One region of the Pseudonocardia sp. TMWB2A genome, then DNA from elsewhere that is predicted to be linked to it. Evidence: riboswitches for the same ligand, from Rfam matches in the RefSeq annotation. Region 1 holds a riboswitch; each other region holds the start of a gene.
The links. A riboswitch is a leader RNA that binds a small molecule or an ion and turns the genes downstream of it on or off. The one in region 1 is predicted to bind cobalamin.
Positions count from the first base shown of each region.

Region 2: another riboswitch for cobalamin. It lies ahead of DMP17_RS03615 (TonB-dependent receptor plug domain-containing protein); the one in region 1 lies ahead of metE (5-methyltetrahydropteroyltriglutamate--homocysteine S-methyltransferase).
Region 3: another riboswitch for cobalamin. It lies ahead of DMP17_RS36485 (hypothetical protein); the one in region 1 lies ahead of metE (5-methyltetrahydropteroyltriglutamate--homocysteine S-methyltransferase).
Region 4: another riboswitch for cobalamin. It lies ahead of metE (5-methyltetrahydropteroyltriglutamate--homocysteine S-methyltransferase); the one in region 1 lies ahead of metE (5-methyltetrahydropteroyltriglutamate--homocysteine S-methyltransferase).

Region 1 is NZ_QKQY01000002.1:1,939,653-1,941,847, reverse strand. It holds gene mdo (NDMA-dependent methanol dehydrogenase) at 1-434, opposite strand, end outside; cobalamin riboswitch at 668-876, shown strand; gene metE (5-methyltetrahydropteroyltriglutamate--homocysteine S-methyltransferase) at 1,004-2,195, shown strand, end outside.
Region 2 is NZ_QKQY01000001.1:791,612-793,806, reverse strand. It holds gene mazG (nucleoside triphosphate pyrophosphohydrolase) at 1-451, opposite strand, end outside; cobalamin riboswitch at 783-972, shown strand; gene DMP17_RS03615 (TonB-dependent receptor plug domain-containing protein) at 1,052-2,195, shown strand, end outside.
Region 3 is NZ_QKQY01000002.1:4,682,334-4,684,528, reverse strand. It holds gene DMP17_RS36490 (chloride channel protein) at 1-957, shown strand, start outside; cobalamin riboswitch at 955-1,142, shown strand; gene DMP17_RS36485 (hypothetical protein) at 1,178-1,549, shown strand; gene DMP17_RS36480 (DNA polymerase IV) at 1,569-2,195, opposite strand, start outside.
Region 4 is NZ_QKQY01000001.1:1,577,018-1,579,212, forward strand. It holds gene metE (5-methyltetrahydropteroyltriglutamate--homocysteine S-methyltransferase) at 1-853, opposite strand, end outside; cobalamin riboswitch at 967-1,176, opposite strand; gene dnaJ (molecular chaperone DnaJ) at 1,550-2,195, opposite strand, start outside.

The DNA of each region.
Region 1 (2,195 bases):
GCGATGTGCGGCGGGTTGGACGGGTTCTCGGACTTGTTGAAGCCCTCGAACTCGTTGACGTTGCGGCCGTCGTGCGCGACCGAGATGCGCGCGCCCTTGCAGGCGTCGTGCGAGGAGCCGCCGCCGATGGAGACGAAGGAGTCGCAGTTGTTCTGCTGGTAGAGGCCCACAGCGTCCATGACGTTGTAGTCCTTGGGGTTCGACTCGACCTTGTCGTACAGCACGACCTCGAGGCCGTGGTACTTCATCGACTCGACGATCTTGTTGACGATGTCGGTGCCGCGCAGGCCCGACGTCATGACCAGGGTCTTCTTGAAGCCCAGCTTCAGGGCCTCCGGGCCGATGAGCTCGTGCGACCCCGGACCCATGAGCGCACGGGGGAACGGGTGGAACTCCTTGATGGGGAACGGCTTGAGCAGCTCGTCTACCTGCATGTCAGCCCTTTCTGAGGCAGGTGGATGGGTCGAGACCGCACGCTATGACCCCTGTGGCCGCGGGCACAGGGGTGATCGCCATTACCCCTCGGGAGACCGGGCAGGTTCCCCCTCCGAACGGAGGGGCGCAGGGTGAGGTCGCCCTCGACCCGGGTGACGGGGAGGGTGTGAAAGTAATGCCAAACTATGGCAACAAGGATCGTTCGGCAACAGTTCGGCCGTCGGGCCCGGGGTAGTGTCGGGTCGCCGACGGTTCGTGCCGGCCCGGGAACGGGACGTCACGAGGCAAGAGGGAACCCGGTGGGAATCCGGGACTGCCCCGCAGCGGTGAACGGGAACGACCGCCGTCAACAGCACTGGGAGCCATCCCGGGAAGCGACGGCCAGTAGGTCTGAGCAGTGTGCCCGTGAGTCCGAAGACCTGCCGCCGGTGCGTGCGCCGTCCGGCGTGCGCGGATCCGTGGCCTCGCGGGAGGGCCGGGCGGACGACCGGGCACCGCCGTGCCCGGCGGTCGCAGGCGCCCCGTGCCGGCGACGGGTCCTCCACCGCACTCGCGAGGAGAGAGGGCCGTGAGCATTCCTTCCAGCAGCACCATCGGCAGCACCGTCCTGGGGTACCCCAGGATCGGACCGGACCGGGAGCTCAAGCGGGCGACCGAGTCGTACTGGGCCGGGCGGACCGACGCGTCCGCACTGCACGACGTCGCCGCCGGGCTGCGCCGCGACACCTGGACCGGGCTGCGTGACGCCGGGCTCGGCTCGGTGCCGGGCAACACGTTCTCGTTCTACGACCACGTCCTGGACACCGCGCTGGCGGTCGGGGCGGTGCCGGAGCGCTTCGCCGGCGTCACCGACCCGCTGGAGCGGCTGTTCGCGATGGCCCGCGGCCGCACCGGCGCCCCGGCCTGCGAGATGACCAAGTGGTTCGACACGAACTACCACTACCTGGTCCCCGAGGTCGGCCCGGACACCCGGCTCGCGCCGGGCAGCCGCAAGGCCCTCGACGAGTTCCGCGAGGCCCTGCGCAGCGGGATCACCACCCGCCCGGTGCTGGTCGGGCCGGTGACCTTCCTGCTGCTGTCCAAGCCGGCCGACGGCGCACCGGAGGGCTTCCGCCCGCTGGACCTGCTCGGGCCGCTCGTCGAGGTCTACCGCGACCTGCTCGCCGAGCTCGCCGAGGCGGGTGCGGAGTGGGTGCAGCTCGACGAGCCCGCCTTCGCCGCCGACCGGACGCCCGAGGAGGTCGCGGCGCTGCGCCGGGCCTACGACCGGCTCGCCTCGGCGACCCGGCGGCCCAAGATCCTCGTCGCGTCGTACTTCGGGGAGCTGGGACCCGCCCTGCCCGCGCTCGCCGCCACGGCCGTCGAGGGGCTGGCGCTCGACCTCGTCGCGGGGGCCGCCGACCTCGACGCCCTCGACTCCGGAGGCCCGGTGGTCCCGGGGCTGGACCGGAAGGTGGTGCTGGCCGGCGTCGTCGACGGGCGCAACGTGTGGCGCACCGACCTGGACCGGGCGCTGGCGACGGCGCAGCGGCTGGTCGGCGCCGCGGGGCGGGTCGAGGTCTCGACGTCGTGCTCGCTTCTGCACGTCCCCTACGACCTGGCCGCCGAGACGGCCCTGCCCGGCGACGTCGTCGACATGCTGGCGTTCGCCCGGCAGAAGGTCACCGAGGTCGTGCTGCTCGGACGCGCCCTGCACGAGGGACCCGACGCGGTCGCGGCGGAGCTCGACGCCGCACGGGCCACCCGGGAGCGGGTCGCCG
Region 2 (2,195 bases), on a different contig from region 1:
GTTTCTGCAGCTTTTCGGCGACCATCAGAGCGGGCAGGCTCTTGGCCACACCGGCAAGCGCGCTCGGATCTTCACTCTTGTCGCGACGTTCAGCGGCCTTGATAGCTTCCCAGTCTATGCTATTGCTACCTTCACCAAAAACATGTGGGTGACGGCGAACCATTTTATCACTTATTCCGCGCGCCACCGCGTCAAAATCGAATAGTCCGGCCTCGCGCGCCATTTGCGCGTGGAACACCACCTGCAACAGCAAATCGCCAAGCTCATCCTTAAGGTCGGCCATATCGTCGCGTTCGATAGCATCAGCCACTTCATAAGCCTCCTCGATTGTATAAGGCGCTATCGTTGCAAAATTTTGCTGCACATCCCAAGGGCAACCCGTGTCCGGATCGCGCAGGCGCTGCATGATGGCAAGAAGCCGGTTCAACGGTTCGGCAGGTAAATCGGTCATGGATGGCTCTTAGAGCGACGCGGCTGTAATTCAAAGCGATGACATTCAGCTTGGTGCGCTGGTGCGTATAAATCTATGCAAATATAAGTGTCTTTGGGAAATCATCGCTGTGCGCATACAAAGATCATTTGATATTCACGATTTGCTACCGGAAAGGGTGGACAACAATCCACAGACATATCCGTCATATAGCCCTTCTTGCCCATTCGCATAAGTGCGATAATATATATTATGTTAAATATAATGATTATCAGGCACGCATGACACCCGAATGACACAGCGGCAATTTTCCCCCTTCTCGCCCTTGCAATCCGTTTTTCTGCGGTCTAGAGGCTCGCCGCAGATATGGCGGTTCCTTGAAAAAGGACATTGAGGGAATCAGGTTGAAATCCTGCGCTGCCCCCGCAACTGTGACCGGCGAGCACTGCCGCAGCAAAACCACTAAGGCATTAGCTTTGGGAAGGTAGCGACAGCGCATTGACCCGGCGAGTCAGGAAACCTGCCCCGTATCGCCGTTTGGATCTGGAGGACGGGGTGTGCCTTCGGATCGGGATTGTTCCTGAATAACGGCATATATAATGTTGTTATGAAAGGGATTTTGTGAAACGCTACCTTCTTCTTGCCAGCGCGGCTGCGCTGTCGTCTACGCCGTCCTTTGCGCAAGATGTGCGCGATGATAGCGATGATGAGGCCATTATCGTTACTGCGCTGGGCATCGAACAGCCGCAAAGCGACGCCAATGTCGCGATTGGCGTCCTCACCGAAGACCAGATCGAGCGCCAAGGCACCGCGACCGTCATCGACCAGATCGCGCGCCTTCCGGGTGTTTCCATCTCGCGCAACGGGCCGGTTGGCGGTTTTGCGGGCGTGCGTATCCGCGGCGCAGAAGCCGAACAAACCCGCGTCCTCATCGACGGCATCGCGGTCAATGATCCTTCCTCGCCCGGCGGCGGCTTTGACTTTGGGACGTTGTTGTCGACCAATATCCAGCAGCTCGAAGTGCTGCGCGGTGCGAACAGCACGACCTGGGGCAATCAGGCGCTTGGCGGCGTGGTTTCGATTCAGACGCTCGCGCCCGACGATCATGGCCTCAATGTCCAGGCTTTGGCCGAATATGGCAGCCATGACAGCAAGCGTGCGAGCATCGGTGTTGCCGACCAACGCGGCCCCGTCGCTTTCGCTTTTGGCGGTGGCTATTATGACACGGACGGTATCAGCGCGGCGGCAAATGGCACCGAAGCCGACGGGATGCGCCAATATCTTGCGCATGGCCGCATGGACATCAGCTTTGCCGCGCCAGTAACGGTCGAATTGCGCGGTTTTTACGCGCATAACCGTGTTGATCTCGACGGTTATGATTTCACCGTTAACGGCATTGCCGATCTCCCGGCCTATTCGACGTCGCAGCAAGCCAATGGCTATGGCGGCCTTAAAATTTCGCTGCTCAACGACGAATTTGTCAGCCGCATAGGATATAGCATTGCCGATTATAACCGCGACAATTTCGATAATGAACAGACGCGCGATGCAAGCTTCAAGGCGCGCGGACAGACCGAGACCATCGCTTATAAAGGCGATTGGACGGTTGCGAGCGGGCACCGCTTATTGTTCGGACTGGAGCGCGAAACCAACCGGCTCAAAACCGCAGATGCGTGGAGCAGCCTGACCGCTAGCAACCATGACGACAGCGCCTATGCGCAATGGCTGTTCCAGCCTGATGACCGCGTCAATTTGGTCACGGGTG
Region 3 (2,195 bases), 2.7 Mb from region 1:
GCGAACGTCGTCGCCGAGGTGATCGCCGGGGACCGCGCGATCCTGACCCTGCCGCACTTCGACCTGGGCAGCCCCGCCCAGCTGCCGCTCTACGCGCTGCTGGGGCTGCTCGCGGGGCTGCTGGGCTGGGCCTTCGCCCGCATCCTCTACGCCGTCGAGGACGCCTGCGACGCCGTCTGGCGCGGCCCGGAGTGGCTGCGCCCGGCCGTCGGCGGGCTGCTGCTCGGCGCGCTGCTGCTGGCGCTGCCCCAGATGTACGGCGTGGGCTACCCGGTGCTGGAGGCCGCGATCGGCGGCCGGTACGTCGTCGGGTTCCTGCTCCTGCTCGTCGTCGGGAAGATCCTCGCCTCCAGCCTCACCATCGGCATAGGCGGGTCCGGCGGCGTCTTCGCGCCGTCGCTGTTCGTCGGCGGCACCGCCGGGACCGCCTTCGGCTACGTCGCCGCGGCCCTGTTCCCGGCGCTCGACCTGCACCCCGGCGCGTTCGGCCTGGTCGGCATGGCGGCGGTGTTCGCGGGGGCCGCCCACGCCCCGATCACCGCGGTGCTCATCGTGTTCGAGCTCACCGGCGACTACGCCCTGATCCTGCCGCTGATGGCCGCCGTCGTCCTGGCCACCGGCCTGTCCAACCTGGTGTCGCGGGACAACATCTACACGCTCAAGCTGCTGCGACGCGGGATCGACCTCGCCGCCGACACCCCGACCGACGAGGCGCTGCGCCGGGTCGTCGTCGCCCAGGTCATGCGCCCCGCCGACGGCACGACGCCCGACCCGGAGCTGCCCGCCCTGGACCCGGGCGGCTCCGTGCACGACGTCCTCGGGGTGCTCGCGGCACACCGGGGCGCCGCGCTGCCCGTGCGGGAGGGGCCGGACGGGCCGCTGCTCGGGACGCTGACCGAGCACGACCTGCTCGACCATCTGCGGGGAGTGGCCGGGCGGGGGACTGTTGACCGCTAACCCGGTCGCGTGATGGGCTCCCGGCCGACGACGGAACAGGAAGCCGGTGCGAGTCCGGCGCGGTCCCGCCACTGTCACCGGGGAGTGCCCTCCCCACACCGGCGCCACCGCCCGCGAGGGTGGGAAGGCCGGGGAGGGCGTGCCGATCCGGGAGCCAGGAAACTGCCCGTCGTCGCGGATTCCCACTGGTGAGGGCGCGGACCCTCGAGGAGGACATGCGATGAGCCACGACCTGGTGGTGCTCGGTACCGACCCGTCCGGCGACGACGCGCCCCGCCCGGGTGCGCACGACCTGCTGGCCGAGGCCGAGACGGTCTTCGCCTTCCCGCAGGCCGAGTCGACCGCCCTGTTCTACGCCGAGGCGTGGCGGGTCGAGCCGGTCACACCGCGCGACGCCGTCGCCCGGATCGGGGCCTGGGCCGCCGCCGGGCCCGCCGGAGCCGCGGTGCTGCTGGTCGGGGGCGACCCCGCGGGCGACGCCGCGCTCGGCGCCGTCCTCGACGGGCTGGCCCGCACCGCCCCCGCGCTGCGCGCCCGGGTCGCCGAGGGCAGCCGCGTCGCACCGCCGCACCGCAGCCCGCTGATCGGCTGAGCCCGCACGGGGCCCGGGCTCAGGCCCGCCAGCTGCCCAGCGGGTCGGCCCGGGTGAGGTCCGGGTCGGCGGCGTCGAGCGTGCGGGTGCGTCCGGGGCCGGTGAGCGCGGTCTCGAACCGCACGGTGACCCGCCCGTGCCCGGCGCCCTGGACCCAGCCGTGGCCGTGCTCGGGGTGGGCGACGTCGTCGCCGGCGCGCCAGGGCCGGTCCGGGTCGGGTTCGCGGTCGGGCCGGTCCGGGCGGAGCGGGCCGGGCACGTCGCCGGGCTCCACGGTCGCGCCGGTCCCGGTGGCTGCGTCGCTCTCCGGGGGAGCGTCGAGCACGGTCACCCCCGCCGCCGCGGCCGGGCCGGCGGCCGCGGGCGCGGAGTCGGGGGCCGGGGCCGTCGTCCACCCGCTCTCCGAGGGCACCGCGTCGAACAGCGCCAGTGGCGGCTCGTCGCCGAAGCCGGACACCGACACCCCCAGCAGCCGCACCCCGCCCTCGCCGACGGCGCCCTCGGCCAGCCGCCGGGCCACCGCGACCAGGGTCGCCAGGTCCCGGGTCCCGAAGGGGGTCGTCTCGGACCGGGTGTGGGTGGTGAAGTCCCCCGTCCGCGCCTTCACCGTGACGGTGCGGGCGGTCCGGCCGTCGGCGACCAGGCG
Region 4 (2,195 bases), on a different contig from region 1:
CGGCTTTAAGCAGCGCATCAAGCTGCTCCGGCGCGCGCACCAGATCGACATGCAACCCCGCCACCGGCAGTGCAGCGGCAAAGCCCAAATTACTGTCCAGCCCGCAAAAATAGGTGGTGAGCATCAGCTTCAACCCTTTGCGCGGCAATTTGGCATAAGCGCGGGTGAGCGCGCGGCGTTGCTGCTCGGTCAAGTCGGTGACCAGCACAGGCTCGTCTATCTGCACCCATTGCGCGCCCGCTTGCTCAAGGTGCGACAGGATAACGCCGTAAAGCCCCAGTACCTCGTCGAGAAAGTCGAACGGATCGACGCCGCGCCCTTTGGCGAGGCTCAGCCATGTCACCGGACCAAGCAGCACCGGACGGGTTTCAAACCCTTGCGCCTTGGCCTCGCGATAATCTTCGACGACCTTCATATTGTTGAGCGTAAGCTTTTGCCCCGCGACCAGTTCGGGCACCATATAATGATAGTTGGTGTCATACCATTTGGTCATCTCGCAGGCGGTAAGGCTGCTGTGGTGCGCGCACCCGCCCGCATCGCCGGTCGTGCCGCGCGCCATTGCGAAATAGGTGCCAAGCCCCGCCGCGCCTTCTTCCGCGCCATAGCGTTGCGGCACCGCGCCGAGCATCAGGCTGGTATCGAGCACATGGTCATAAAGCGAAAAATCGCCCGACGGGAGCCAATCCACGCCCAACGCATTTTGCCGCGCCCAAGCGGCGGTGCGCAAACCGGCGGCCGCTTCGAGCAAGTCGGCTTGTGGCGTTTTACCCGCCCAATAATTTTCGAGCGCATATTTCAACTCGCGGCGTGGGCCGATACGCGGGAAACCCAATGTAGCAATAGTGACAGTCATATTCTTCAACCCCGAAGAGGGGCGGACATGACCGGACCAGACACAGGCACAAGACGCGCGGCCATGACCGGCAACGCCTTATGCGCGCGACCAGACCGGGCACCCCGCCGGTGGACGTTATGATGCCAAAGGCAGGTCTCCTGGCTCACAGGTCATTGCGGACAATCCGTCTTCCCGGATGGCGTGAGCCGTCCAGTGACTTTGCTTGGATTGCCGCTCGCTGTTTACAGTTGCGGGGGCAGCGCCGGTCTTGCACCGGCTTCCCGTCTTAGCTCCGGCGCAGGCGTACGCCCGACCGGAGAACCTATGACGCCTTTAAGATTGTCCAAAAGACCCGCGGGGTCAAGAGTGGATATAAAGAAAACTTTATATGATGGTTTTTTGGGGGAGAGAGCGAGTAACTGGAAGCAAGGACCAGTAGCGATTTTTCCTCTCCCGTGCCCCCGCGCAGGCGGGGGTCCAGAGTGGTAGGGCGCGTCGCTATTATAGGGATACACAATCGAAGATTATGGCAGACGGCACTGGACCCCGCCTGCGCGGGGGCACGGCGTGGGGAAAGGCGGGGTCATATACTGCAAAGGGGCGGGCTTGTTTGCGCCAACGACTCACTGATAGATATACTGCTAACGGCCACCGCGCGAACGAATAACGGATAACGCTAACCGCAAACCGCTAACCGTCCTCGGCTACCCCTGCTTACCCCGCCAGCATATCCTTGATCTTGCTGAAAAAGCCGCTCGACTGCGGACATTCTTCGCCGGTTTCGGTTTCGCGGAATTGTTCCAGCAACTCGCGCTGTTTGGCGTTTAATTTGGTCGGGGTTTCGACGTCGATCTGGACGACCATGTCGCCATGCCCGCGTCCGTTGAGCACCGGCATCCCCGCCCCGCGCTGGCGGATTTGCTTGCCGGACTGGATGCCCGCCGGGATTTTAATGTCATGGGTGACACCATCGAGGCCCGGCACGGCAATCGTGCCGCCAAGGCTGGCGGTTGTGAAACTGATCGGCGCGCGCGCGAACAGGGTCGTGCCTTCGCGCTCGAAAATCGCGTGGCGTTTCACATGGAGGAAAATATAAAGATCGCCCGCCGGCGCTCCGCGCGCGCCCGCTTCGCCTTCGCCCGACAAGCGGATGCGGTTGCCTTCATCGACGCCCGCCGGAATAGTGACGCTCAACGTCTTGCGCTTGCCGACACGGCCTTCGCCATGACAGTCGCGGCAGGGGTCGGCAATGGTTTCGCCCATGCCGCCGCACACCGGACAGGTGCGTTCGACCACGAAAAAGCCTTGTTGCGCGCGGACCTTGCCGCTGCCTTGGCAATGGCCACAGCGTGAGGCGCTG